4 regions of the Streptomyces chrestomyceticus JCM 4735 genome follow, and region 2 is predicted to be linked to each of the others. Evidence: riboswitches for the same ligand, from Rfam matches in the RefSeq annotation. Region 2 holds a riboswitch; each other region holds the start of a gene.
What was found. Region 2 has a riboswitch for cobalamin ahead of metE (5-methyltetrahydropteroyltriglutamate--homocysteine S-methyltransferase). Riboswitches for the same ligand answer to the same signal wherever they lie in the genome.
Positions count from the first base shown of each region.

Region 1 (7,088 bases), 2.0 Mb from region 2:
AAGTCCAGGAGTTTCACGCCGCTCTCGTCGGGCGCGACCATGATGTTGAACATGTGCAGGTCGTTGAAGACGACACCGCGGCGGTGCACGGCGGCCACCACGTCCTCGACCGCCGCGTGAATGCCCAGCGCCCACCGCGTGTAGTCGGCCAGCGCGGCCGGCTCCGGCGCGGGCCCCATCAGCGGGTGCCGTTCGGCGAAGAACGCGTTGAGGGTGCGCCCCTCCAGGAAGTCCATGACCAGGAAGCGGTGGTCGTCCAGGGTGAACCAGTCACGGACCTCCGGCGCGACGCCCAGCCCGGACAGCTTCTCCAGGGCGGCCCGTTCGCGCTCCAGGCGGGTGACGGCGTCGGCCCGGTCGGCGGCCAGTCCGGCGTGCGGCCGGGCCTCCTTGAGCACCACCTTGTCGCCGGTGCGCCGGTCGCGGCCGAGGTAGACGCCGCCGCCGTTGGAGAAGTGCAGCGCGGACTCGATCCGGTACGGCAGGTCGGTGACGGTGGTGGAGTTGCGGGCGGCGAGCTGCGGGGCGAGGAAGTCCGGCAACTCGATCCACTCCGGTACGTGGAATTTCGGCTCGCGCCGGTCGGGGACCAGCTTGCCGTCGGCGTTCTCGATCGCGCCGACCAGGTTGCCGTGCTCGTCGACGCAGTAGCGCCGGGTGAAGCCGCCGTACCGCACGTAGAGCGGCCCGTCCTGCCAGCGCAGGTCGCTGAGGATGTACGGGCCCGGCTCACCGGCCAGCAGCGCGCCCAGCTCCCGCAGGACGGTGTGCAGTTGCCGCTCGTCCGACGGATAGATGGTGGCGAACTTGCCGCTCCCGCCCCGGTCGGCGTACTTGGAGTTGCGCAGGTGCAGCGGGCGCGGCCCGGGGACGAACTTGAACGGGATCAGCCGGGCGACGCAGTAGTCCCACACCTGGGACGCCAGCTTCTCCGCGTTGTCGGTACAGGCCGAGACGTGGATCTTCCAGCCCTGCGGGGGCAGTCCGGGACGCGGCTGTCCTTCGGCGTCGACCGGGTTCACGTGGAGCCAGTCCCCGGAGAGGAAACACCGCCACCCTTCGGGGACTGCGCGCTGCGCCGCTTCGTACAGGGGTCCGTGGCCCGACGCGGCTCCGTTCCCTGCGGACAGACGGTCCGGGGTCTCGTAGAAGAATCTGTCGGCGAGACAGTAAACCTCGTACCGCTTGTCCATCGTCTCCCCCCTCGGCGGCGTGGCACAGAGATTTCCACGCCGCCGGGGAGCGTTAACAGTCGCAGATGTCACGAGGTCACCGTGAGAAGTTCACGGGTTACTGACGGTACGTCCCGGTGGGCGCGGGGCTCGCACCCGTACCGCCCGCACGCGGGTCCGCTCACTCGTCGGGCGGGAAGACGGCCTCCCCCGTGGCGGCGAGCGTCACGGTGATCGCTTCGACGGGGCAGCCCTCGGCCGCCGCCAGCACGTCGTCGGACGCGTCGCACTCGGGCCGTACGGGGTGCGACTGGCGGGCCGCGTCCAGCTCGAAGCCGCCGGGGGCGGTGGCCGCGCACAGGCCGGAGCCGATGCAGACGCCCCGGTCGACCTCGACGTGCCAGCGGGGCCCCTCCGGCCCGCCCTCCGCGCCCTTCCCGCCCTTGCCGTCCGTACCGCTCATACCGTCCCTCACCCCTCCGCCGGCAGATGGATCATCTTGTGCTCCAGGTACTCGCCGAAGCCCTCGGGCCCGAACTCCCGCCCGATACCGGAGTTCTTGTATCCGCCGAACGGACCCAGCATGTCGATGCTGAAGGTGTTCACGGAGTACGTACCGGTCCGCACCCGCCGGGCGACGTCGATGCCGCGCTCGGTGTCCGCGGTCCACACCGAGCCGGACAGCCCGTACTCGGAGTCGTTGGCGATCCGGACCGCCTCGGCCTCGTCCTCGTACGGCAGCAGGCAGATCACCGGGCCGAAGATCTCCTCGCGGGCGATGCGCATGGAGTTGGACACCTCGCCGAACAGGGTCGGCTCCACGTACCAGCCGGTCTCCATCGCCTCCGGCCGCCCGCCGCCGGTCAGGATCTTGGCGCCCTCGCGCTGCCCGAGGGCGATGTAGTCCAGCGACCGCTGCTGCTGGCGCCGGGCGACCAGCGGCCCGATCTCGGTCGCCGGGTCCAGCGGGTCGCCCACGCGCAGGGCGGACGCGGCGGCGGTGAACCGCTCGGCGATCTCGGCGTAGCGCTCGCGCGGCGCGAGGATCCGCGTCTGCCCGACGCACGCCTGCCCGTTGACCAGCCACGCGAACGGCGCGATGCCCGCCACCGCGGCGTCCAGGTCGGCGTCCGGCAGGATGACGGCGGCCGACTTGCCGCCCAGCTCCAGCGTCACCCGCGTCAGATGGCGCGCCGCGACCTCCATGACGCGCCGGCCCGCGGCGACCGACCCGGTGAACGCCACCTTGTCCACGTCCGGGTGCCCGACCAGGTACTCGCTCACCTCCCGGTCCGCCGGAAGGATGGACAGCACGCCCGGCGGCAGCCCGGCCTCGCTCACGATGTCCGCCAGCAGATAGGCGTCCAGCGGCGTCTCGGGCGACACCTTGAGGACCACCGAACAGCCGGCCAGCAGCGCCGGCGCCAGCTTGGCCGCCGCGGTGAACTGCGGCACGTTCCACGGCACCACGGCCGCCACCACCCCCACCGGCTCACGCCGCACCAGCAGCGGCCCGAGCACACCGGCCCGGCGCTCCTCGAACGGGAAGTCCCGGGCGACGGTGATCGCCGCGTCCCACGCCATCATCGCGGCCAGCGCCTGCACCATCACGCTGGAGGTGTACGGGGTGCCGTTCTCCGCGCTGATGACCCTGGCGATCTCCTCGCTGCGCACGGCGAAGGCGTCCTTGACGCGCGTGACCACCGCGATCCGCTCCGCGAGCGGCGTCCGCGCCCACTCCCCGGAGTCGAAGGAGGCGCGGGCCGCGGAGACGGCCCGGTCCACATCGGTCCGCGAGGCGTGCGGCACCCGGCCGATGACCTGCTCGGTGTGCGGCGAGACCACCTCGATGGTGCCACCGCCGGCCGGGTCGGTGAACTCGCCGCCGATGTAGAGCTGTTCGTACTCGACGAGTGCGCTCATGGCTGCCGCCTCCTGGGGGTCGGACGGGATGTAGTGGCGAACCGGGCTGGCGCGGAGAGTTTCTGACGCTGCATCAGGACTGATACCAGTTCTAGTTATGCTGGGCAATGCTCGGCACGGGCTCCGGCACGGAGGGCTCGGTACGGTGCTCGGTACGGGGGCGCGGCACGTCCGCGCGGACGCGGAGGTGCGGCGGATGACGGCAGCGGCCCGGACCGGGACGGCGGCGGCCGGACCCCGGGTGACCGACCACCGGGGCGGCGTGTGGTCGATCGCCGTCCCCATCCCGGACAATCCGCTCGGCCACACCCTCGTCCACCTCCTGGAGACCGGCCGCGGCCCCGTCCTCGTGGACACCGGGTGGGACGACCCGGACGCCTGGGACACCCTGACCGCCGGGATCACCGCCTGCGGCTTCGACGTCACCGACCTGCACGGGGTCCTCATCACGCACCACCATCCCGACCACCACGGCCTCTCCGCCCGCGTACGGGAGGCGTCCGGCGCGTGGATCGCGATGCACGCGGCGGACGCCGCCGTCGTACGCCGTACCCGGGAGGCCGAACCCGGCCGGTGGCTGGACCACCTGATCGCCAAGCTGGCCGCGGCCGGCGCGCCCGACAGCCACCTGGCGCCCCTGCGTCGGGTGCGCGCCAAGGGGCCGGTGCGTGACCTCCCCGGGCAGCGGGCGGCGCTGCCCGACCGCGAGATCGCGCCCGGCGCACTCCTCGACCTGCCCGGCCGCCGGCTGCGCGCCGTCTGGACGCCCGGCCACACCCCCGGCCATGTGTGCCTGCACCTGGAGGAGGAGCACCCGGCCCGGCGGCCGGGCCACGGCCGGCTCTTCTCCGGCGACCACCTGCTGCCGGGCATCAGTCCGCACATCGGGCTCTACGAGGACCCGGACGACGCGACACCCGGCGACCCCCTCGGCGACTACCTGGCCTCCCTGGAACGCGTCGCCCGGCTCGCGCCCGCCGAGGTGCTCCCCGCCCATCAGCACGCGTTCACGGACGCGGCCGACCGGGTCCGTGAACTGCTCGCCCACCACGAGGAGCGGCTGGCCGGGCTGCGCGCGCTGCTCGCCGTACCGCGCACTCCGTGGCAGCTCGCCGAGGCCATGGAGTGGAACCGGCCGTGGGAGCGCATCCCGTACGCGTCGCGCACCATCGCGGTCGCGGAGGCGGAGGCGCATCTGCGGCGGCTGGTGCGGCTGGGGCTGGCGGAGGCGGTGCCGGGGCCGGAGCCGGTGACGTACCGGGCGGTGTGAGGCGGGCGTCTGCCGGGCAGCCCGTACCCGGGGCTCGCCCGGCCCGCCGGTTAAGGTGTGCGAGACAATTTCATCCTGTGCCCGATCGGGGGAAGCCGGTGGAAATCCGGCGCTGACCCGCAACCGTGATCCGGGACGTACGGCCGCCGTGCGCCCGCCGAGCCGGAGCACCCGCTGGGGCACGACCAAGGCTCCCGCCGCCGGAAGGCCGCGCCTCCTCGCGCGGACGCCCGGCGCGCGGCACCGTCGAGGTATGCGGAGCTGAGCCCGGTGCCACCGCGGCCGGTCGTCGACCGGCGGGCGGCGGGGCGTCCGAGTGCGGCTGCGCACCCACCGCAGCACCCACCACCGGCCCACCGCGGACCCACCGCAGCGACCTGACCCGAGAGGCACCGACCCGATGGCCACCACGGCTTCCCAGGCTCCCCTGGCTCCCAGGGCTTCCACGGCCCCCACCTTCGCCGCCCTGGCGCGCCGCGCCGCCGCGGCGCTGGCCGGCGCCGCCGTGCTGTGCGCGGCCGGTACCCCCGTGGCGGCCGCCGACTCCCCCGCGCCGGCCGCGCAGGCGTCGAAGCTGCCCGACGGGCTGTACGGCACCAAGGACCCGCAGTACGACGGCGTGTGGCGGCAGTCGCTCGCCCTCCTCGCACAGCGCACCGTCGGGGTGCGTCCGTCGGTGACGGGCGTCGACTGGCTCGCCGGGCAGCAGTGCTCCGACGGCGCCTTCAGCGCCTACCGCGCCGACCCGGCCAAGGCGTGCGACGACAAGACCATGCGGGACACCAACCAGACGAGCGCCGCGGTACAGGCGCTGGCCGCGCTCGGCGGGCACGACGACGCCGTACAGAAGGCCGTGAAGTGGCTGAAGTCGGTACAGAACGACGACGGCGGCTGGCCCTCGACGGGCGGCTCGCCCAGTGACGCCAACTCCACCTCCGTGGTGATCGGCGCGCTCAAGGCGGCGGGTGAGAAGCCGGAGTCCGTGCGGAAGGGCGGCAAGTCCCCGTACGACGCGCTGGTCACCTTCCAGCTCGGCTGCGACGCGAAGGAAGGGGAACGCGGCGCGTTCGCCTTCCAGCCCAAGGACGGCAAGCTGGCCCCGAACGCGGACGCCACGGCCGCCGCCGTGCTCGGCGGGCTGGGCGACGGCTTCGTGGTCGACCCGGCGGGCAAGGACGTCAACGAGCCGGTGAAGCCCCTGAAGTGTGACGGCGGGGCGGCGGACAAGGACGCGAAGCGGGACCCGAAGCAGGCCGCCGAGGGCGGCGCCGCCTACCTGGCCGCGGTGCTCGGCGCGAACGGCCAGCACCTGAAGTCCGCGATGCCCGGCGCCGAGGACCAGCCCGACGTCGGCAACACCGCCGACGCCGTGGTGGCCCTCGCCGCCGGGTCGCACGGGGCCGCCGCGCAGGCGCCGCTGAAGTGGCTGGAGAAGAACTCCGCGAACTGGGCCAAGGAGGCCGGCCCGGCCGCGTACGCGCAACTGGTGCTCGCCGCGCACGCCGCGGGCGCCGACCCGCGCTCCTTCGGCGGCGCCGACCTGGTCGCGCAGCTCAACGCCACCGGCCCCAAGCCGGCCGGCAGCTCCGCGCCGTCCGCCGCGCCCGAGAAGGACGCGCAGGACCAGGACGACCAGAACTCCGGCGTGTGGTGGATCTTCGGCATCGTGTTCGTGGCGAGCATCGGCGCCGGGTTCCTGCTCAGCGGCCGCCGGAAGAAGAGCGACGTCTGATGCGCCTGCCGCGGTCCCGCTCCGCCCGCCTCCTCGGCGCCCTGGCCCTGGCCGGTACGGTCACGGGCCTGGGCGCGGCGCCCGCCCAGGCGCAGGAGTACCGCTACTGGTCCTTCTGGGACGGGCCCGCCGCCGGCGCCCCGGCCTCCGGGGACGGCGGCTGGTCGTACGCGACCGAGGGGCCGGCCACCAGCCGCCCCCGGGACGGCGCCGTGGCGGGCTTCCGTTTCACCGTCAGCGCCGACTCGGCGGCGGCCGGCAAGCCGCGCCGGGCCGCGGACTTCGCCGCGATCTGCGGGCAGACGCCCGCGCAGGACGGCACCAAGCGCGTCGGCCTGGTCCTCGACTTCGGCACGAAGGCGGAGGCGGCGGCCGGGGAGAACCCGCCACCGGTCCGTACGGAGTGCGCCCGGCTGCCCGAGGACGGGACGGTCGGTGACGCGCTGGCGGCCGTCGCCAAGCCGCTGCGGTACGACGCGAACGCGCTGCTGTGCGCGATCGCCGGATATCCGAAGGCGGGGTGCGCGGACAAGGCTTCCGGTGCTGCTTCCGGTTCCGCTTCCGCCTCCGGCGTGCCGGACCCGGGTGCTTCCGACGGCGCGTCCGCCGCCGGGAAGCAGGCGGACGACGACGCTTCGGGCGGCCCCTCCGCCGGACTGATCGGTGGCCTCGCCGTCCTGGTCGTCCTGGGCGCGGCGGCCGGGTGGCAGGCTCGCCGCCGCCGCGGATGAGCGCCCGCGCCCTCGGCGTCCCCCGCGCCACCCGCTCCACCGCGCTGCACGCGGGCGCCTGGTGGCTGTGGGCGCTGGGCCTGGCCACCGCGGCGTCCCGGACGACCAACCCGCTGCTGCTGGGCCTGCTGATCGGCGTCGCCGGGTACGTCGTCGCGGCGCGCCGCACGGACGCGCCGTGGGCCCGCTCGTACGGCGCGTTCCTCAAACTCGGCCTGCTGGTGATCGTCATCCGGTTGGTCTTCGCGTTCTTCCTGGGC
Region 1 covers NZ_BHZC01000001.1:6,660,127-6,667,214, reverse strand. Annotated here, with positions in the region: gene lanKC (class III lanthionine synthetase LanKC) at 1-1,193, opposite strand, end outside; gene EJG53_RS29190 (ferredoxin) at 1,354-1,635, opposite strand; gene EJG53_RS29185 (aldehyde dehydrogenase) at 1,644-3,095, opposite strand; gene EJG53_RS29180 (MBL fold metallo-hydrolase) at 3,292-4,365, shown strand; cobalamin riboswitch at 4,430-4,558, shown strand; gene EJG53_RS29175 (prenyltransferase/squalene oxidase repeat-containing protein) at 4,766-6,097, shown strand; gene EJG53_RS44000 (EGFR-like transmembrane domain-containing protein) at 6,097-6,828, shown strand; gene EJG53_RS29165 (energy-coupling factor transporter transmembrane component T) at 6,825-7,088, shown strand, end outside.
Region 1: another riboswitch for cobalamin. It lies ahead of EJG53_RS29175 (prenyltransferase/squalene oxidase repeat-containing protein); the one in region 2 lies ahead of metE (5-methyltetrahydropteroyltriglutamate--homocysteine S-methyltransferase).

Region 2 (7,088 bases):
GTCACCGCTTCGGCTACGTCCTCGGCAGCCATGGGCTGGAAGAGCACGGGTGGTACGCGTACGGTCTCACCGTCCGTGGCAGTGTCGGCGATGCCTTTGACGAACTCGAAGAACTGGGTCGCCCGGAGGATCGAGTAGGGAACCGGCCCCTGTTTGATCAGCCGCTCCTGGGCCGCCTTCGCCCGGAAGTAGCCATTGTCGGGCAGGCCGTCGATGCCGACGATCGACAGCGCCAGATGGTGCGTGACGCCCGCCTTCGCCTCGGCGGCCAGCAGGTTGCGGGTGGAGGTGGTGAAGAATTCCAGGACCGCCGACTCCTCGAAGGTGGGCGAGTTGGCCACGTCCACGACCACCTGGGCTCCGGCCAGCACGGTGTCGAGGCCCTCGCCGGTGAGGGTGTTGACGCCCGTACTGGGCGCGGCGGGCACGGCCTCGTGACCGCGCTCGGTGAGTTTGCCGACCACTTTGCCCCCGATGAGGCCGGTGCCTCCGATGACCACGATCTTCACTTCGTGAACTCCTCGCGCTGTGGGCGCCCGCTGGGGCGGAGAGGCGTCAGGACTGCCGGGGTGCGCGCAGGTGGGCGCGCTGTTTGAGTTCTTCGTCGTCGACCAGGACCAACATCGGCTGCCCCGGCTCGCAGAGCATGGTGACGACGAAGCGCAGGCGCGTGTCGGTGCGGGCGTTGCCGTCCTGGTAGTGGATGACGTCGCCGCCGGGCTCCCAGAACGCTTCCCCGGCGCGGACGATCCGCTCCGGCTCGCCTTCCAACTCGAAGCGCATCTCGCCCTCCACCACGTAGCCGAAGGCCGGACCGGGGTGGCGGTGCGGCGGGGCGCCCTGGTCGCCGGGCGGATACTCGATCTGGACGGTCGACACGTGCGCGCTCTCCGGGATCGCGGGCGGGGCGACCTCTTGCAGCACGGTGAGCGCGGTCTTCCATGCCTCCGAGTGCGGGTGCTGGTGCTCGTGGGTGCCGGGCATGCCGGGTCCTCCTTCTTCGGCTCCGGAGCCAGGGCCGGTTGGGACGGCAGTGCCGCCCCGGCGTGCGATGCCGGTGTCCGTACCCGTGCTTCCTGCTTCCGACGTACAGCACCAGAGCTCGGCGGACGGCCCGCCGATGCACGGCCCAACCGAGAGATGTTCCATTGTTCAGACCCCCGGCATGCCCGGTGAGCACCGATCCAGACACATCCGGGGCACCGTACGCATCCGGGAGGCGTACGCATCCAGGGCACCGTACGGAACCTCAACCTCGGCCCCGCCGCACCCGCCCGTTCCCACCCCTGCCCACCCCTCCCCCGTGTCTCACCTCACATACCACCATGTGAACAGGGGTGTCGGCACCAGGCGCAGCCGATCTACGCTGTCCGGTGCAACTGGTTCGCCCTGCCCGCCAGGCAGGCGCGTCGTAAGAGGGAACCCGGTGGGAATCCGGGACTGCCCCGCAGCGGTGAGCGGGAACGACCGCCGTCATACGCACTGGATCCGGGCCGCGGATCCGGGAAGCGACGGCCAGTAGGTGCCCGCCGGACGACGTGACGTTCCGGCAGGCGTGCCCGCGAGTCCGAAGACCTGCCCGTTGCCCGCGCGCGTCCGTACGTGCGCGGACCTTCCGGTGACCTTCGAGGGCGGGTCGGCGTGTCATGGCAGGCGGGCACGGGTGTCGTCGGACGCTCCGTGGCTCGCCCGGCGCGTCATTCCTTCGCGTTCTCGTCCGGTCACCGGGCTCGGAGAAGATCACGCTCGCGAAGGAGAGTTCCGTGACAGCGAAGCCCGCAGCCGCGGCAGCACGGGCCACCGTGTACGGCTACCCCCGCCAGGGACAGCACCGGGAACTGAAGAAGGCCGTCGAGGGGTACTGGAAGGGCCGCGTCACCGCGGACGCCCTCCGGGAGACCGCGCGCGACCTGCGCCGCTCCAACTGGCAGCAGTTGGCCGACGCCGGCATCCACGAGGTGCCGACCGGTGACTTCTCGTACTACGACCATGTGCTGGACACCAGCGTCATGGTCGGAGCCGTCCCGGAACGGCACCGCGCCGCCGTCGACGCCGACGCCCTGGACGGCTACTTCGCCATGGCGCGCGGCACGCAGGACGTGGCGCCGCTGGAGATGACCAAGTGGTTCGACACGAACTACCACTACCTGGTTCCCGAGTTGGGTCCCGACACGGTCTTCGCCACCGACTCCGCCAAACAGGTAGGCGAGGTGCGGGAGGCGCTCGCGCTCGGCCACACGCCGCGCCCGGTCCTCGTCGGCCCGGTCACCTACCTCCTGCTGGCCAAGCCGGCCCCCGGTGTCGCCGCCGACTTCGACCCGCTGACCCTGCTCGACCGGCTCCTGCCCGTCTACGCGGAAGTGCTGGCGGACCTGCGTGCGGCCGGCGCCGAGTGGGCACAGCTCGACGAGCCCGCCCTGGTGCAGGACCACACCCCGGCCGACCTCAACGCCACCGAGCGCGCCTACCGCGTCCTCGGCGCGCTCACCGACCGTCCGAAGCTGCTGGTCGCCTCGTACTTCGACCAGCTCGGCGAAGCGCTGCCGGTGCTCGCCAAGGCGCCTGTCGACGGTCTCGCACTGGACTTCACCGAGGCCGCGGCGGGCAACCTGGACGCGCTCGCCGCCGTCGGCGGGCTGCCCGGCAAGCGGCTGGTCGCCGGTGTCGTCAACGGCCGCAACATCTGGATCAACGACTACGAGAAGTCGCTGGCCACGCTCGGTACGCTGTTGGGCCTGGCCGGCCGGGTCGACGTGGCCGCCTCCTGCTCCCTGCTGCACGTACCGCTGGACGCCACCGCCGAGCGGGACATCGACCCGCAGGTCCTGCGCTGGCTGGCGTTCGCCCGGCAGAAGACCGCCGAGATCGCCACGCTCGCCCGCGGCCTCGCGCACGGCACCCACGCGATCGCCGCCGAACTGGCCGCCAACCGCGCGGACCTGGCGTCCCGCGCCGGTTCCGCGATCACCCACGACCCCGCCGTACGGGCCCGTACCGCCGCCGTCACCGACGCCGACGGCCGCCGCTCCGCGCCGTACGGGGAACGGACCGCCGCCCAGCGGGCCCACCTCGGCCTGCCGCTGCTCCCGACGACCACCATCGGTTCCTTCCCGCAGACCGCCGAACTGCGCACCGCGCGCGCCGACCTGCGGGCGGGGCGCCTCGACACCGCCGGGTACGAGGAGCGCATCGCGAACGAGATCCGTGAGGTGCTCGCCTTCCAGGAGGAGGCGGGCATCGACGTCCTCGTGCACGGCGAGCCCGAACGCAACGACATGGTCCAGTACTTCGCCGAGCAACTGACGGGGTACCTCGCCACGCAGCACGGCTGGGTCCAGTCGTACGGCACGCGGTACGTCCGTCCGCCGGTCCTCGCGGGCGACATCTCGCGGCCCGAGCCGATGACGGTGCGGTGGACGCGGTACGCGCAGTCGCTCACCGACCGTCCGGTCAAGGGCATGCTGACCGGCCCGGTCACCATGCTCGCCTGGTCGTTCGTCCGGGACGACCAGCCGCTCGGCGACACCGCCCGGCAGGTGGCGCTGGCCCTGCGCGACGAGGTGGGCGACCTGGAGGCGGCCGGCACCTCGGTCATCCAGGTCGACGAACCGGCGCTGCGCGAGACGCTGCCGCTGCGCGCCGCCGGCCGTCCCGCGTACCTCGCCTGGGCCACCGAGGCGTTCCGGCTCACCACCAGTGGTGTGCGGGACCGGACACAGATCCATACCCACATGTGCTACGCCGAATTCGGTGACATCGTGCAGGCCATCGACGATCTCGACGCCGACGTGATCAGCCTGGAGGCCGCGCGCTCGCACATGCAGGTGGCCCGTGAACTGGCCGAACACGGTTATCCGCGGGAGGCCGGGCCGGGCGTGTACGACATCCACTCGCCCCGCGTGCCGAGCGCCGAGGAGGCGGCGAGCCTGCTGCGCAAGGGCCTCGGCGCCATCCCGGCCGAGCGGCTGTGGGTCAACCCCGACTGCGGTCTGAAGACCCGGGGCTGGCCCGAGACGCGGGCTTCGCTGAAGAACCTGGTCACGGCGGCGCGGACGGTGCGCGGGGAGTTGCCGGTGTCGTGATCCGGTGAACCCGGTGACGGCCGGGAGGTGCGTCCGCGCGCCTTCCCGGCCGTTTTTCCCGCCGATTTCCGGGGGCTTCCAAGGCGCGCACGACTCCGGCCGACAGCGCCTGACCGCCGAGGACCGTAAACTGCTCCTCTTCACGCGACTTGCCGAGGAACAGCAATTGACCCCGTATTCCCTGGCGTTCTACATGGACGTCGTCACCACCGGCACCGTGCTCGGCCTGCGGTACACGGATTCTCCCGAACGCGTCGCCGAGGTGCTCGGGCCGGACTTCGGCGAGAACAGATTCGGTGAGCAGAGCCTGGGATATTCCTATGCCCTGCCCGAATTCTTCTGGGATCGCGATTCCGTCGGCTCCCCCTGGGCGGGACACCACTTCACCTTGCAAGTGCACAGGCTGGCCCACCGCAAGCACAAGGTCGTCGACGAGGCGATACGGGCCCGGTACGGGCGCTTTGCTCCCAGGCTGCGGTTCGAGAAGCTGCGGCGTCTGCTGGAGCGGCGCGGTGTTCCGCTGCTGGAGATTCCGGAGGATCCGGCGAACGCGCCGTACTACCGGACGTTCTGGCAGCCGGATTCCCAGGTCGCCGTCTCCGTCATCGGCTGCCACGGCGAATACAGCACGCCGGACAACCTGCGGGTCGGCGATGTCTACACCATCCAGGCACCGCTGACCGCCGACGCGGTGGCGTGGCGGAGGGAGCGGGCCGCGTAGACGGCTTGCTTGGCAGTCTTCGCAAGGGCTGGCGGGAAGATTGGCAGAAGTTGGCATCCGTCCACGCTTGATGGCATTCAGTGCCACTGCCAGAGTCTCCGTACGTGACGTTCGCACCCTTCACACGAACACGAACGACACCCCGCACGCTGATCCGGGAGACGCCCATGCCCACCACCGAACCGGCCCGCCCCGCCCAGGTGCTCGGCATACCGGGCCCCGGCCGCCGAAGCCCGTGCGCTCCTCGAACGTACGACGCTGACGCGCGAACCGCCGGCGTCCTTCACCGCCGACGCGTATGCGGAGCACCTGGTACGGGGCGCACAGACGCCGGGGTGAGGGCCCCGGTCGCCCGTGGGCGGGCGCGGAGCAGAACTGAGGCTGCTCCGCACCCGCCCGCGGCACACATACTTCGCCGGAAGAGGGTCAGCTCTGCCCCGTACTCTCCAGGACGATCTGGAGCTCGACCTCCTGGTCGCCCGACACCGTGCCTTCCGTACGGACGGAGAACGCGCGCGTCAGCACGTCCCGCAGCCGGTCCACCGCCAAGTGGCTGCCCTGGAGGTCGGCGGTGACGGCGGCGGACAGGTCCGCGTTCGGCCGGACGTCGCCGCGGACTTCCGAGGTCTCGAAGGTCTCGGTCCAGACGACCGGGTGACCGGGCCGGTGCGGCTGGTCGTGCGCGGTGTCGCCGTCGGCGCGGTCGGAGTCGAAGCAACTGCGCAGCGTGCTGAACACGGCCTCGGCGTCGGCCGAGGACTGAGCACTGAGCACGACCTGGGCCGGCTCGTCGGTGTGGGGTGTGCGGGTCATGTGGGCTGTGTCCTCTCCGCGCTGTGCGTCGGTGTGGTGCGGCGGGCTTCCTTGGCCGCCCGTTGGGGTACGACGGTGTACTTCGGGTCCTCGGCGGAGGCGATACCGGCCGCGAAGACCCCGAAGCGGGTGCACGCGGAACCGGCGAGCAGGGCCAGCCCGCCCGCGGCGGCCAGCGTGCGGGACCGGCCTCCGAAGGCGGCGCCGACGGCGGCTCCGGCCGCGGTGAGGGTCCGCGCCGTGCGGAGCAGTGTGCCGGCCCGCCCCTGGTGCCAGGTCTCCGCGACCATGCCGAGACGCCGCTCGACGGCCTTGGTGACCGCTTCGTCGGCGACCGCGGCCAGTACCGCGGCGCACCGGGCGGGCCCTGTCTCCCGTACGGGACCGACGACGAGGGCCATCCCGGAGGCGGCGGCCGTCGCCGATGCCGCGAACAGGTACGGGAGTTCGCGGTGCGCGCCGTGCCACGCGGGGACGGCGGTGTCCGCCGCGAGGACCGCGGTGTAGGTGGCGACGGCCGGTCCGAGGAGCGCCGCGGTACCGGTCGCCAGGGCGCCCGCCCGGGGCAGCTTCCCGGTGACCGCCGAGGCGGCCGCGGCGCCCGCGGCGGGCCCGTACGCGGCCAGCAGCCAGGAGCCGACGCTCATCGGAGAGGTCGGCTTGACCACCCGGAGCATGTTCGCGAACCGGCCGGGCCTGCCGAGGTCGTTGACGAGTGCGGCGGTGGACAGGGAGACCCCCACCAGGGAGGAGACCTTCATCGCGGTGGCGGTGGTGGTACGGCCGGTCGCGTGGGCTCCGGCGGCCAGTACCGATCCGGCGCCGGCCAGACCGCCGAGGAAGAAGTACCCGGCGATGTCCCGGGCGCGCCAGGCCGGAGCCTTGATGACCGGCCGGCCGTAGTACGACTGGAAGTCGGCCGGAGGCGCCATGAGCTGCTCACCGCGCCCGCCACGACCACGCTTGCCGCCCTTGCGCCGCCCTCTCCCGTCGGCGCCCGGCCCGCCACGCAGCATCTCCGGCGCGGCGGCACGGCCCGGCAGCCCGCCCTCGGAGCCCTCGCGCGTGACATCGGAGCCGTTCATCGCTTCCTCTTCCGTCTTCGCTCCCTCTTCCCTCATCGCCGTCCCTTCCGTCCGGTGGCTCCGGCGGCACGGCCGAACTGCTTCAGCGCGGGCCCGGCGAAAGCCAGCGCGATACCGCCCGCCAGCGAGAGCGCCGCGGCGCCCGCGTGTTTCCACATGGCGGGCAGGTCGCGGGTGGTGACGACGGGGTCCGGCGGCAGTCCGTAGACCTCGGGTTCGTCGAGGAGCAGGAAGAACGCGCCGTCCCCGCCGACACCGTCGTCCGGCTCGTGCCCGTACAGCCGCGCGTCGGTGACGCCTGCCGCGTGCAGTTGGTCGACGCGGAGCGCGGCCCGTTCGCGGAGTTCGTCCAGCGGCCCGTACTGGATGGATTCGGTCGGGCACGCC
Region 2 covers NZ_BHZC01000001.1:8,670,333-8,677,420, reverse strand. Annotated here, with positions in the region: gene EJG53_RS37510 (SDR family oxidoreductase) at 1-509, opposite strand, end outside; gene EJG53_RS37505 (cupin domain-containing protein) at 556-984, opposite strand; cobalamin riboswitch at 1,364-1,597, shown strand; gene metE (5-methyltetrahydropteroyltriglutamate--homocysteine S-methyltransferase) at 1,764-4,082, shown strand; gene EJG53_RS37495 (hypothetical protein) at 4,249-4,803, shown strand; gene EJG53_RS37490 (hypothetical protein) at 5,230-5,616, opposite strand; gene nrfD (NrfD/PsrC family molybdoenzyme membrane anchor subunit) at 5,613-6,701, opposite strand; gene EJG53_RS37480 (4Fe-4S dicluster domain-containing protein) at 6,734-7,088, opposite strand, start outside.

Region 3 (7,088 bases), 2.1 Mb from region 2:
GCAGGCTGAATGTATGGCTGAGCATCCGCCGGTGATTGTTCACCCGCCCTCCTCGTCCGGTGGGCGGCGGGTCACCGTTCACGGGCAGATTGTCGGGCTGGCGCACGGGCGTGGGGATGTTGCCGAGTTTCTGCGGCAGGCCGGGCTGGCGCCGGATGCCGAGGACATTGATCTGGATGCTCCGGGGCTCGTCGAGTGGCGCGGTGGGGACAAGGACGTGTGGGCGGTTGTGGGGTGAGGAGTGGTGGTGGGGCGAGTGGGGTTGTGGGTGGGGGTGAGGGTGAGGGTGGATGCGGCGTTTGGTTGGGGCGTTGTGGGTAGGTTTTGTGGTTACGCGCTGTGGGGGGTGGTGGCCGAAGGGTGATGGTGTGGGGTGCGGGGTTGTTGTTCGAGTTTCAAGTGATGTGTATCGTCGGGGTGTGACTTGAAGTTTCAAGTACTTCTTGGGCGGGCGGCACCGGTTCTGTTGCAGGACCCGCGGCCCGGACAGACCAGACAGAAATGAGCGTTCGTATGTCCTCCCCCCTCAGCCCTCTTCGCAGCCCCCTCCGTGACTACGGCAGCGGTGTCGACGACCGGCATGCCGCGACCCCGCACGCGTACGACATCGGCCTGCTGGTGCTGCGGCTCGCGGTCGGGCTGATCATGGCCGCGCACGGTGCGCAGAAGCTGTTCGGCTGGTTCGGCGGGCCGGGGCTGGACGGAACCGGACAGTTCTTCGCGGGCAGCGGTTACCCGGCCGGCAAGGCCATGGCCGTGGTGGCCGGGCTCAGCGAGACGCTGGGCGGTCTCGGGCTGGTCCTCGGGCTGCTGACGCCGCTGGCGGGCGCGGCGGTCGTCGGGACGATGGTGAACGCGCTGGCGGTGAAGTGGGGCGGAGGCTTCTTCGCGCCCGAGGGCGTCGAGTACGAGCTGCTGCTCACGGCGGGCGCCGGAGCCCTGGCGCTGACCGGCCCCGGCCGGTACGCGGTCGACCGGCTGCTTCCGGTCCTGCGTAACCACCGGCTTGCTTACGGGGTGGCTGCCCTCTTGTTCGGCGTGATCGTCGCGTTCGTGATGCTGCTGGTGCGCGACTGACCTCCCGGCGGAATCGTAGGGAGCCGGGTGAAGTGGTGTGTGTGGAGAGAAGCGGAAGGTGAGGGATTGACGTGGCAGTGCGGCGGCTGAATCACGCGGTGCTCTACGTACGGGACGTGGCGCGCGCCGTGGCCTTCTACACGGAGGCGCTGGGGTTCCGGGTGGACACCGAGATACCGGGGAGGGCCGCGTTCCTCAGTGCCGAGGGGACCGCCAACGATCACGATCTCGGGCTGTTCGCGGTCGGCGCCGGGGCGCCGGGACCCGAACACGGCCGGGTGGGGCTCTACCACCTGGCCTGGGAGGTCGGCACCCTCGGGGAGCTGGCGGACACGGCGAGGGACTTGGCCGAGCGGGGCGCGCTGGTCGGCGCCACCGACCACCTGGTGTCCAAGTCGCTGTACGCCAAGGACCCGGACGGCAACGAGTTCGAGGTCATGTGGCGGGTGCCCCGTACGGAGTGGCCGGGACCGGACGAGCCGGACCGGCTGCGCCCGCTCGACCTCGAAGCCGAGCTGGAGCGCTGGGGCCGCGATCTGAAGACGGGGGCGGCGGCCGGGTCGGCGACCTGAGGGCGGGGCGGGACACCACTTTGGTCTGAGGGCAGGGCGGGACGGGCCATGGCCTCGGTTTGAGGGCGGGCGGGTCTGCCACTACCTGAACCCGGCGCCACGGCCTCCCGTCGCGGAGGCCGTGGCGCCGGGTTCAGGTGCCTCAGGCAGTGGTCAGGCGGGCTCTCGGGCCGCCTCCGTCGCCCGTGCCGACCAGCGCTTCTCCACACCGGCCAGCCGCCAGTACGCCAGCGCCGCCGCCCAGACCGCCACGAACAGGCCGACGATGATGAAGCCGACGTTGTCCAGGTCGATCGACGAGATCCAGCCGGTCACGCCGTCCGTCAGGTTGAGCTTCTCGTGCAGCACGGTGACCAGTTCGATGGTCCCGATGAAGAACGCCACGGCGATCGACAGACCGGTGATCGTGAGGTTGTAGTAGACCTTGCGCACCGGGTTCGAGAACGCCCACTGGTACGCGAAGTTCATGAACGTACCGTCCAGCGTGTCGAACAAACTCATCCCCGCCGCGAACAGCAGCGGCAGCACCAGGATCGCGTACCAGGGCAGGCCGGCCGCCGCGCCGCTGCCCGCCATCACCATCAGCGTCACCTCGGTCGCGGTGTCGAAGCCGAGGCCGAAGAGCAGGCCGAGCGGGTACATCTGGCCGGGGCGGGTGATGGAGCGGGTGAAGCGGCCCAGTACGCGGTTCATGAAGCCGCGGGAGTCGAGGTGCTGCTCCAGCTCCGACTCGTCGTACCGGCCCTCCCGCATCGCCCGGAACACCCGCCAGATGCCCGCCAGCGCGACGAGGTTGAGCGCGGCGATGAGGTAGAGGAAGCTGCCGGAGACCGTGGTGCCCACGGTGCCGAGCACCTGGTGGGTGCTCGATCCGTCGTCGAGCAGGGTGCCGGCCAGTTGTGCGCCGCCGGCGACCAGTGCCGCCATGGCGACGACCACGCTGGAGTGCCCGAGCGCGAACCAGAAGCCCACCGAGACCGGGCGCTTGCCGTCGGCCATCAGCTTGCGGGTGGTGTTGTCGATGGCGGCGATGTGGTCGGCGTCGAAGGCGTGCCGCATGCCGAGGGTGTACGCGGTGACGCCGAGGCCGACCCCGAAGACCTGCGAGCCCACGGTGTAGTGGTGCGGCACGACCAGCAGGAAGAGCACGCCGAAGGCGACGACGTGCAGGGCGGCTATGACTGCCATCAGCCCCGCGGTCCGTACGGTGTCCTGCCGCCGCCAGCGGAATCCGGGCAGTGGCAGGGGGGTGGAAGTGGCAGGTGGGGACGGTGAGGGGGAGGGGGAAGGAGAAGAGGAAGGGGAATTGGTGGACAGGGGCATCCGGTGGTCACGCTCCAGCACCTCGTGGATCAGTTCGTGAGATGCCGTGGCCGGTCTCCTGGCTGACGGGTGTGCGCGCCCGCCCCTGCCTTCCCGGTCGCGGGCTGCGGCCAGTGGCTCCGTACGGGCGCGGGGCGCGTACGGAACGGGGCGGGAACTTCCCGATCACAGTGGCGAGGGCCGCTCCGGTCTGGACCTGACGGTCTTCACCGGTCTTCCCGACACCACGGCCCGGACACTCTAACGCCCGGCCGCGCTGTGGTCATCGGACCAATACGGCGGGAACCCGGGGCGCCGTCCGCTCGACTACCTGGTCCCGGGCCCGCAGGTGCGGGCCGTCGGGCGGTCGAGAGGCAGGGAGAGCGGACGTATGCGTCCTCGGATGGATCTGGTGGAGCCGGTGGCCGGGAGCCGGCCGGCGCGGTGCGGCCGGTCGGTGGCGGCGGTGGCGGGGGTGCTGGCGGTGGCCGCGCTGGTCAGCGGTTGCGGCGGTGCCGACGGGCGTACGGCGGCGGGGGCCGCGGACGGTCAGAGTGGCGGAGCGGGAGGCTATCCCGTCACGGTCACCGATTGCGACGGGCGGCGGACGACGTTTTCCGAGGCACCGCGGAAGATTGTCACGAGCAATGCGGCGAGCCTGGAAATGCTGCTCCGGCTGGGGGCGGGCGACCGGGTCTTCGGTACCGGATTCCCGCCGGGGAAGGGCGCGTTGCCGCCCGAACTCGATGCCCGGGCGCAGCGCGTCCCGGTGCTGGGGAAGACGGTGATTCCGAAGGAGAAGCTGCTCGGTTCCGGTGCTGATGTCTATATCGACACGTTCGCTTCCATGGGCGCCATGGGGGGTGCGGCGGCCGGTCCGACCGAGGAGGAATTCGCCGCGGCGGGCATCAAGCACGTCTATCTGGCTTCTACGGCCTGTGCGCCGCGCAAGAAGGTGCCGCAGCAGGACCTGTCCGCGGTGGAAGGCGACATCCGGCGGCTCGGGCAGCTCACGGGCACCTCGCGACGTGCGGTGCACCTGGTGGCGGAGATGGAGAAGAAGGTTTCTTCGGTACGTACGGCCCTCGCTGACGTGCCCGCGGCGCAGCGGCCGTCGTATTTCTTCTTCGACTTCGACGCGGGGACGAAACAGCCCGTCGCGGTCTGCAACCGGCAGGTGGCTAACGCGGTGCTGACCGAGGCCGGGGCACAGAACGTCTTCGCGGACTGCGCGAGCGATTTCCGGCCGGTGTCGTGGGAGGACGTGGTGGCGAAGAACCCGGACTGGATCCAGCTCGGCGTACGGAACCGGGGAAGTGCCGCGGCCACCGAGAAGGCATTCGACGAGGCCGCGAAGTTCCTCAGGGAATTCCCGGCCACGGCGGGACTGCGCGCGGTGCGGGAAGGGAAGTTCCTGCGCATCGGCTCGGAGCAGACGACCATCGCCGGGGTGGGCAATGCCGATACGGTGCGGCGGATCGCGGCGACGCTCTACCCGGATCGGCTGGCAGGGGCAGGGGCAGGGGCAGGGGCAGGGGCAGCGGCAGGGACCGGGTCCCGGGCGGGCCACTGATGGCATCGCCGGGTGAGAGGCAAGAGGCCGTCGAGCAGGCTCCCGAGCAGGCCGTCGAGCAGGCCCCTAAGCAGGCCGTCGAGCAGCCTCCTGAGCAGGCCGCCGGGCGGGCCGGAGGAGCTGAAGGACGGGCAGCCGGCCAGGCCCGTACCCGCTGGCTCGCCCTCGGGCTGCTGGTCGCCCTGCTCGCCGCGCTGACCGCGGCCGTCGCACTCGGTGCTACCGACATCGCCCCGGCCGAGGTGTGGTCGGTGGTGTTCCGGCGGCTGGGGGGCGAGCCGCCCCGGCCGGGTACGGACGATCTGATCGTCTGGCAGCTTCGCGTCCCGAGGGCGCTGCTCGCCGCGCTGGTCGGCGCGGGTCTCGGGCTCGTCGGTACGGCCACCCAGGCGCTGGTGCGCAATCCGCTGGCGGACCCGTACCTGCTGGGCATCTCGAACGGCGCTTCGCTGGGCGCGGTGGCCGCGATCGTGCTGGGCGCGGGCACCGTGGCGGGGGCGGGCGGGGTGTTCGAGCTGGGCGGAGGGGTGGGGCTGTCGCTGGCCGCCTTCGCCGGGGCGCTCGCCTCGTTCGCGCTGGTGTGGACGCTGGCTCGCCGGGGCGGTGGCTTCGCGCCGCTGCGGCTGGTGCTGGCCGGGGTCGGCATCGGGCAGTTCCTGGCCGGGTTCACCAGCTACCTCGTACTCCAGGCCGGGGACGAACAGCAGACGCGCGGCGTGCTGTTCTGGCTGATGGGCAGCCTGGGTGGGGCCACTTGGGGCACGCTCCTGCTGCCGGCCGTCACCGTACCGGCCGGACTGCTGCTCCTCCAGGCGCGGGCCCGTGCGCTGAACGCGCTGACGATGGGGGACGAGACGGCGGCGAGCGTCGGCGTGGACGTCGTACGGCTGCGCCGGACGCTGTTCGTGGTGACCAGCCTGCTCACCGGCGTCCTGGTGTCGGTGTCCGGGGCGGTCGCCTTCGTGGGGCTGATGGTGCCGCACCTGTGCCGGCTGATCGTCGGGGGCGACCACCGCAGGCTGCTGCCGCTGGCCGCGCTGACCGGGGCGCTCCTGCTGGTCGTGGTGGACATCGTGTGCCGTACCGCCATGGACGGCCAGGAACTGCCGGTGGGCGTGGTCACGGCGGTGATCGGCGCGCCGGTGCTGCTGTATGTGCTGGACCGGCGGCTGGGAGCCGGAGCGGGGGCGGGAGCGTGAGCAGGATCGGAGCCGGGGTAGGGAGCGGGAGCATGAGGGCGGGGAGGCGCGTCGGCATGGCCGGTGGAGGGGTACGTACGGAAGCCGTCACGGGCCACGGCATGCGGATCGACATCGAGGATCTGCGGGTATCGTACGCCGGCCGGTGCGTGGTGGCCGGGGTGCGGCTGATGGCCGCGCCCGGCGAGATCGCGGGCGTGGTCGGCCCGAACGGCAGTGGCAAGTCCACGGTGCTGCGTACGGTCTACCGGCACCTGAACCCCGAAGCGGGCCGGGTGCTGCTCGCCGGGGAGGACATTCGGACCATGCCACCGGCGCGCACCGCCCGGCACATCGCCGCCCTGCCCCAGGAACGCGGCGGCGACTTCGAACTCACCGTCCACGAGGTGGTGGCGATGGGCCGCACCCCGTACAAGCGGGCGTTCGCGGGCGACGACCGCGCCGACCGGGAGACGGTGGCCCGTGCCCTGGCCGACGTGGGGCTGGCGGAGTACGGCGGGCGGCGGTTCTCGGCGCTCTCCGGCGGGGAGCGGCAACGGGCCCTGCTCGCCCGTGCCTTCGCCCAGGCGCCGGACGTCCTCGTCCTGGACGAACCGACGAACCACCTGGACGTACGGCACCAGGTCGAGCTGCTGAACCTGCTGCGCGGCCGGGCCTGTACGACGCTCGTCTCCCTGCACGACCTGAACGCGGCGGCCTCGGTCTGCGACCGGCTCCATGTGCTGTCGGAAGGGACGGTGGTGGCGTCCGGCGCGCCGCGCGAGGTGCTGACGCCGGAGCTGCTGGCCGAGGTGTTCGGGGTGCGGGCGGCGGTGGTCGATCATCCGCTGACGGGGGACCCGCTGATCGCCGTCGATCAGCGTGAAGTCGCGGTTCCAGCCGCAGTCGCGGATCAGGAGAGCTGAGCCGCTGCCGGCCGTCCGGCCTCGTGCGCGTCCCGCACGTAATGGCTCGGGCGGCCGTCCCGGTGGACGAGCCGTCCGAGCCGCGCCGCGTCCGCCGCGCGCATCAGCCGTACGCCGTCTCCGTCCGCGTCGCGCAGCACGCAGGCGTGCCACGGCGTCATCCACACGTCGGGCGCGTCGAGCAGACGGATGCCGAACTTCGGCGTGCCGGGCGGCTGCGGGTGGATGGACAGCCGGAGGGCGTCTGGATGGTGCTCGGCGATCAGCGCGCCCCAGGCGCGGCTGCGCTGGACGACTCCGTAGGCGCGGGTGCGGCAGGCGCGTTGCAGGGCGGAGCGGGTGCCTTCGAAGCCGGTGGTGTCCTCGAACAGGAAGCGGGTGATGCCTCGGTACAGGCGAAGCGTTTCGCCGCCGTGGGCGGCCGCGTCCCGGGTCTCGGCGCGCAGGGAGTCCAGGGAGG
Region 3 covers NZ_BHZC01000001.1:6,601,169-6,608,256, forward strand. Annotated here, with positions in the region: gene EJG53_RS28875 (hypothetical protein) at 14-238, shown strand; gene EJG53_RS28880 (DoxX family protein) at 514-1,077, shown strand; gene EJG53_RS28885 (VOC family protein) at 1,149-1,649, shown strand; gene nicT (Nickel transporter NicT) at 1,803-2,972, opposite strand; cobalamin riboswitch at 3,004-3,216, opposite strand; gene EJG53_RS28895 (ABC transporter substrate-binding protein) at 3,355-4,524, shown strand; gene EJG53_RS28900 (FecCD family ABC transporter permease) at 4,524-5,723, shown strand; gene EJG53_RS28905 (ABC transporter ATP-binding protein) at 5,825-6,628, shown strand; gene EJG53_RS28910 (L-tyrosine/L-tryptophan isonitrile synthase family protein) at 6,616-7,088, opposite strand, start outside.
Region 3: another riboswitch for cobalamin. It lies ahead of nicT (Nickel transporter NicT); the one in region 2 lies ahead of metE (5-methyltetrahydropteroyltriglutamate--homocysteine S-methyltransferase).

Region 4 (7,088 bases), 460 kb from region 2:
TCGGTGAAGGGCTGTGCCGGGCTCTCGGCGTGAACGTGTACGAGGCGATGGTGGAAGCGGCCCTCGGCAGCCGACCCGGACTCATGGACGCGGAGCTGCCCGGCGGCCCCGCCTCGGCCTTCGTCCTCGGGTACCCGGCGGAACCAGGGGTGTTCACGGGCGTCGACGGACTCGACCGGCTGCCGGACATGCCGGGCTCCCCCACCTGGTACCCGGTCAAGCGGACCGGCGACCCCGTCGAGCACCTGGGCGACAGCCGCGGTTACGCGGGCATCGTCTACGCGGAGGGCGAGACGGCCGAACTGGCCACGCACTGCGCGGTCGCGGCGGCCAATGCCGTACGGGTGCGGACGGAGCCGTTCCGTGCGGCGGGGGCGGCGGACGGGGCAGGCGTGACGGACGCGGCCGCTACAACGGGCGCGACCGGTACGGCGGCTGCGGCGACGGCGAGCCAGGCGGGCCAGGGTTCCGGTGACTGAACGCACGGACGGCGGCCCGAAGTTCCGCACCGCGCTGTCCAGCCTCACCGGGCCGCTGCGCTTCCTGCTGCTCAGCTCCTTCCTCATCCCGCTCGGCAGTTTCATGGTCCTGCCGTTCATGTCGGTCTTCCTTCACGAGCGGCTGGGCATGGGGCTCGGGGCGGTCGGTGTGGTGCTGGCCGCCGCGTCCCTCGTGCAGTTCTCGGGAGGGGTGCTCGGCGGGGCGCTCGCCGACCGGGTGGGGCTGCGGCGCACGATGCTGTGGGCGCTGGTGATCCGTACGGCGGGCTTCGCGGCGTTCCTGGCGGCGCTGCGGTGGCCGCCGGTGGCGGTGGCGGCGCTGATCCTGACCTGCTGCGGCGCCGCGCTGTACCTGCCGGCCAACAAGGCGTACCTGGTGCACGGTGTGGCCGAGGAGCGTCGTCCCGCGTTCCTGTCCGCGGGCAACGCGGCGCTCAACGCGGGGATGGCCGTGGGCCCGCTCGTCGCGGGCCCGTTCGTACTGTCGTCTCCTGCCCCGCTGTTCCTCGTCGTGACGGCGCTGTTCGCCGTGGTGGCCGTGGGGCATGCGCGGCTGCCGGCGGTGGGGCCGGAGAAGGAACGGTCCGGCAGCGCGCCGGCGGCCGGCCAGGGCCTGCTCACCGGTATCGCCGTCCTCCCCTTCGTCGCCAACGGCCTGGCGTTCTACCTCTACTTCCACTTCCAGCACTACCTCGCCGTGTACGCCGTCGAGCGCGCCTCCAGCGAGTTCTACAGCCTGGTGCTGCTGACCTGCTTCCTCCTGGTCATCGTCGTCCAGCCGCTCGCGTCGGGCGCCATCCGGCGGATGCGCTATCCCGTCGCCCTGGCGGTCGGGTTCGCGGGACTGGCCGCCGGGATGGCGGTCCTGGCGGCCGGTACGCGAACCGCCCTGCTGGCGGGCGGTGTCCTCATCACGCTCGGCGACATCGTGCTCTTCCTCAAGAACGACCTGGAGGCCCTGCGCCGCAGCCCCCGCTCGGACGCCGTGGTTTTCGGACAGCAGCGGCTCGCCGCGGGTCTGGGCGCCTGCGCCAGCGGCGTGCTGGGCGGACAGCTCTACGGCTTCGGCGAACGCGCCGGGCACGCCGGCTGGTTCTGGCTGTTCGCCGCGGCCCAGTGCGTCCTGCTGCCGCCGCTCCTGCTCGCCCTGCGGCGCGGGCAGGGCACCGCTCCCGCCGCCCCTGACGACCTCACCCCCGCCACCCCCCTCACGGACCTCATGGAAGGAACACCGGTACCCGATGACGCACACGGGCGGATTCCAGGACGATGACTTCTGGACCGAGTTCTACGACTTCCTCTTCTCCGACAGCCGCTACACCCAGGCCGAGGAGCTGCTCGACACCTCTCCCCTGCTGTCCTTCCCGGCCGGGGCCCGGGTGCTGGACCTGTGCTGCGGTCCAGGGGTGTTCACCGTTCCGCTCGCCCGCCGGGGCTTCGGTGTGACGGGGGTCGACCGCAGCCCGGCGATGCTGGACCGGGCCAGGAAGCGGGCCGCCGACGCCGGAGTCACCGCCCGCTACGTCCAGGCCGACATGCGGGAGTTCTCCGAGCCCGGGGCCTTCGACGTGGTCCTCAACATGTTCACCTCGTTCGGCTATTTCGAGGACCCCGCCGACAACGCCCGGGTGCTGCGCACGATGCACGACTGCCTGGCACCCGGCGGGACCCTGCTGCTGGACATGGCCGGAAAGGAACTGCTGGCCCGTAGGGTCACACCGCCGAAGGTCGTACAGCGCGGCGACGACCTGCTGGTGCAGACCGACACGGTGCTGGACGACTGGGCACGGCTGCGCAGCGACTGGGTGCTCGTACGGGGCGACCGGGTGACGCGGACGAGCCTGGTCTGGTTCGTCTACAGCGCCGTGGAGTTGCGGCGGATGGCCGGGGAGGCGGGCTTCCAGGAGATCGAGGTCTTCGGGGGCTTCGACGGCCGCCCGTACGACCAGGACGCCGAGCGGCTGGTGCTCCGGGCGGTCCGCGCGGCGTGACCGGGGCGCCGGGCCGCACGGCGGGGCCCGGCGCCCGTACACCGCGGACGGCGCGCGGAACCGTACGCGCGCCCTTTGCCCACGGTCCGGCCGACCGTAATATCACCTGGTCATCACCGCGACGGGAGACAGGAAGCCGGTGCGAGTCCGGCGCGGTCCCGCCACTGTGACCGGGGAGTGACCTTTCATCAGGCAGTTCGGGCCACCGCGCGCGGCGCGGGGCGGCCGGGGGAACGTCGATCCGGGAGTCAGAACACTGGCCTGTCGCGGGCCCGTTCCGAGGAGCGCGGACTCCGCAGGAGGCTTTACGTGTACGACGGCACGACCCGTCCCCCTTTTCTCCCCCCGCCGCCCGGCGGCGCCGGTTCCGGCGCGCCGCGGCACCGGCGGTGGCCCTGGCCCTGTCCGCCGTACTGCTGGGCGGCTGCGGCACGGCGCGGGACACCGCGGGTGACGCGGAGCCCGCGGCCACCGCGGCGAAAGGCTTCCCGGTCACCATCGACAACTGCGGCATCCGCACCACCTACCGGAAGCCGCCCTCCCGGGTGCTCACCATCCACCAGCACCCCGCCGAGCTGATGCTGGCGCTGGGCCTCAAGGACCGGATGATCGGCACCGCCTTCCCCGACTCGGCCGTCCTGCCGCACCTGCGCAAGGACTACGAGGCGCTGCCCCAACTGGCGAAGAAGGAACCGTCCTTCGAGACCGTGCTGGAAGCCGGCCCGGACCTCGTCTACGGCGGGTACGCCAGCGCGTTCGCCGAGAACGAGGGCCGCTCGCGCAAGGCGTTCGCCGACGCCGGGATCAACACCTACCTCAACCGCGAGTACTGCGGGAAGAAGCAGGTGTCCATGCAGGACACGTACGACGAGGTCCGCACGGTCGGCAGCATCTTCGGCGTACGGGACCGGGCCGCCGAGCTGGCCGCCGGCCTCAAGGCGCGGGTGGACCGGACCACCGAGGCGGTCAAGGGCGCCCCCGCCGTACCGGTCTTCGTGTACGACAGCGGCGACAAGGCGGCCTTCACCGCCGGCGGCAAGAGTCTCGGCACCGAGATCATCCAGCGCGCGGGCGGCCGGAACGTGTTCGCGGACCTGGACAAGGTCTTCGGAGACGCGTCCTGGGAGCAGGTCGTCGAGCGGAAGCCCGAGGTCATCGCGATCTACGACTACGCGGGGGCCGGGAGCGTCGAGCAGAAGAAGCAGTTCCTGCTGTCGCAGCCCGCGCTCGCCGACGTGCCCGCGGTGAAGAACAAACGGTTCGTCGTACTGCCGCTGACCGCGACCCTGGTGGGGGTGCGGCCGCCGTACGCGGTGGAGGAGCTGGCCCGCGCCCTGCACCCCGAGCGGTTCCGGTGACCGCCGCCGCCGGGACGGCGGCCGTCCCCGAGCACCGGCCCGGGACGCCGCCGCGCCGCCGGTCCTTCGCCGTCACCCTCGTCGTGCTGGGCGTGCTGCTGCTGGTCTCCGCCACGGCGGGGATGGCGATCGGGTCGGTGCACGTGCCGCCCGGTGAGGTGTGGGGCATCGTGACCCACGCGCTGGGCGCCGACCTGCCGGACCCGGGGTGGTCCCGGGCGCGCGAGACCATCGTGCTGGACGTACGGGCGCCGCGGGTGGCGCTCGGCGCGGTGACCGGCGCGGGGCTCGCGGTGATCGGTACGGCCATGCAGGCACTGGTCCGCAACCCGCTGGCGGAGCCGTATCTGCTGGGCGTCTCCTCGGGTGCGTCCCTGGGCGCCGTCCTGGTGATCGTCTTCGGGGTGACCCTGTTCGGTCCGGTGTCGCTGTCGGCCGCCGCCTTCGCCGGCGCGCTGCTGACGCTGCTGCTCGTCTACACGACGGCCCGTACCGGCGGGCGCATCACCTCCGTACGGCTGGTGCTGTCGGGAGTGGCGATGGCGGCGGTCCTCACGGCGGTGATGGACATCCTGCTGCTGACCTCCGACCGGGGCAACGAGGCCCGGGCGGTGCTCGCCTGGACCCTCGGGGGCCTCGGCGGGGTGCAGTGGAGCACGCTGTGGCTGCCGGGCCTGGCGCTGCTGCTGGGCATCGCCGTCCTGCTGGTCCAGGCCCGGTCGCTGAACCTGCTGCTGGCGGGTGAGGAGGCCGCCACGACGATGGGGCTGGACGTGGCCCGGTTCCGGGCCCGGATGTTCGTCCTGCTCTCGCTCGTCACCGGCGTCCTGGTCGCCGCGGCCGGGCCGATCGGCTTCGTGGGCCTGATGCTGCCGCACGTGGTGCGCCTGTTCGTGGGCGGTGACCACCGCCGGGTGCTGCCCGCCGCCGCACTGGCCGGCGCGGTGTTCCTGATCTGGGCCGACATCGCGGCGCGTACCGTCGCCGCGCCCATGGAGATCCCGTCGGGGTGCTGACCGCGCTGTGCGGCGGACCGTTCTTCCTGTGGCTGATGCGCCGGGACGCCCGCCGTACCGTGCACCGAGGAGTGGCATGAGCGCGACCGAACTGACCGTCGACGGTCTCACCCTCACCGCCGGGGCGCACCGCCTGGTGCGCGACGTCTCCCTGACCGCCCGGCCCGGTGAGGTGGTCGGCCTGGTCGGGCCCAACGGCAGCGGCAAGTCCAGCCTGCTGCGCGCCGTCTACCGGGTGCTGCGGCCCGACGCGGGACAGGTCCGGGTGGACGGCACGGACGCCTGGTCGCTGCCGGTACGGCGGCTGGCCCGTACGGTGGCCGCCGTGGTGCAGGAGTCGGCCGCCGACTTCGACCTGACCGTGCGCGAGGTCGTCGCGATGGGGCGCACTCCGCACAAACGGCTGCTCGACGGCGACAGCGCCGAGGACGCCTCGCTGGTGGCGTGGGCCCTGGAGTCGGTGGACGCGGCCGGGCTGGCGGACCGGTCCTTCGACCGGCTCTCCGGCGGCGAGCGCCAGCGGGTACTCATCGCCCGCGCGCTGGCCCAGCGGCCCGCCCTGCTGGTCCTCGACGAGCCGACCAACCACCTGGACGTCAAGCACCAGTTGACGGTGCTCGGCATCCTGCGCAGGCTGCCGACCACAGTTCTGGTGGCGCTGCACGACCTCAACCTCGCCGCGTACTACTGCGACCGCCTGTACGTCCTGTGCAAGGGGCAGGTCACGGCGTCAGGGCCGCCCGCCGAGGTGCTGACCGAGGAGCTGCTGGCCGAGGTGTACGGCGTGACGGCCGAGGTCACCGTCAGCCCGCGTACGGGGGCGCCGCAGGTGTCGTTCCTGCCTGGGGAGCGTGACCGGCCGGCTGTCGCGGTGCCGGGTCAGTCAGGTTTTTGAGGGGCGGGGCGGTGTCGCTCCGGTTGCTGGTGGGGGCCGGGGCGGTCACAGGTCACTCAGGTTCTTGAGGGGCTGGACCAGTCGCAGGTCACTCGGGTTCCTGACCGGCCGGGGCGGTCGCGGGCGGTTCGTCCGGCCGGGGCCGCCCGCCGTCGTGGCCGGAGAGAACCACGGCCAGCAGTCCGACGATCACGGCGGCGGCAGCGGCCCGGCCCGCGGCCCGGGCCGTCCAGCGCAGCGGCGCGGCCTCCCCCTGCCGTCCGGGCGCCCCCAGGCGCTCGGCCCGCCGCGCGGGACGCAGCAGCCGGAGCAGGAGGAGCACCGCGACGGGCAGTTGCAGCAGCCACAGGACGGTACGCGGCCACTCGTCGTACCAGACGTTGGTCCCGTACAGCAGCGTGTGCCAGACACTCAGCACGTACACGACGATGACGAAACGGTGCAGCCGGCGCCAGGCGTTCGCGCCGATACGGTGCCGTACGTAGAAGAGCAGCCCCAGCGGGACGGCGAGATACAGGGCGCCCTGGCCGATGGGGATGGCCAGCTTGCCGGTCCCCGAGTCGTACCAGCCCGGCACGAACGTGTCGGCGAACGCCGACCACAGGCGCGCCAGCCAGGCCGTCCCGCCCGCGTCGCGCACCAGTTCGGCGCCGAACATCAGGGCGTGCGCGAACATCAGCGCCATCGTCGTCAGGCTCGTGGTGCGGTGCCAGCGCTCCAGCACGGCCCGGGAGACCGGCAGCCGGCCGGGCCGGGGGCCGGACAGCAGCAGCCCGAGCATGACCGTCCCCCACGACCAGAGCAGCCCCGACCAGCCGAACGCCTGGCTGAGCAGGTACATCCAGTAGGTGCCGGGGTCGTTCATGAAGGGCATGACCGCGACGGTCGCGGACGCGCCGGACCGCATGCGCAGGTACAGGAAGACGAACACCGCGACGGTGACCACCACCGCGGCACCGGCGTCGGGAAGGGCCGCCTTGAGGTCGGCGCGCAGCGGGACCCGGCCGGCGGGGTGTCTGTCCCGGACCGGCGCCGGCGACGGTGCCGGCGTACTGCCGTGGCCTGTTGTTTCGGAGTGCATCAGGGGCCCTTCGGACAGCGGTCACCAACGCGTTGTACGTACCGTACAAGTGTGGCTGGAGAGGCGGGCGTTGTTGAGGAGCTATCCGGCCAGAGCAGGCGTCATCCGGCCGTCGCTGCCGCCCTTGCCATACGCAGGCCGGGCCGCTTCCCCTGTGGATGGACGGGGAAGCGGCCCGGCTGTCCTCAGGCGTCGTGCGCCGCGCTCACTGCTTGCGGGCCTGGTTGAAGCGCAGCATGTTGCCGGA
Region 4 covers NZ_BHZC01000001.1:8,213,062-8,220,149, reverse strand. Annotated here, with positions in the region: gene EJG53_RS35995 (ATP-grasp domain-containing protein) at 1-479, shown strand, start outside; gene EJG53_RS35990 (MFS transporter) at 472-1,773, shown strand; gene EJG53_RS35985 (class I SAM-dependent methyltransferase) at 1,742-2,491, shown strand; cobalamin riboswitch at 2,587-2,770, shown strand; gene EJG53_RS35980 (ABC transporter substrate-binding protein) at 2,881-3,849, shown strand; partial or broken gene EJG53_RS35975 (FecCD family ABC transporter permease) at 3,846-4,945, shown strand; gene EJG53_RS35970 (ABC transporter ATP-binding protein) at 4,942-5,760, shown strand; gene EJG53_RS35965 (ferric reductase-like transmembrane domain-containing protein) at 5,849-6,841, opposite strand; gene EJG53_RS35960 (VOC family protein) at 7,047-7,088, opposite strand, start outside.
Region 4: another riboswitch for cobalamin. It lies ahead of EJG53_RS35980 (ABC transporter substrate-binding protein); the one in region 2 lies ahead of metE (5-methyltetrahydropteroyltriglutamate--homocysteine S-methyltransferase).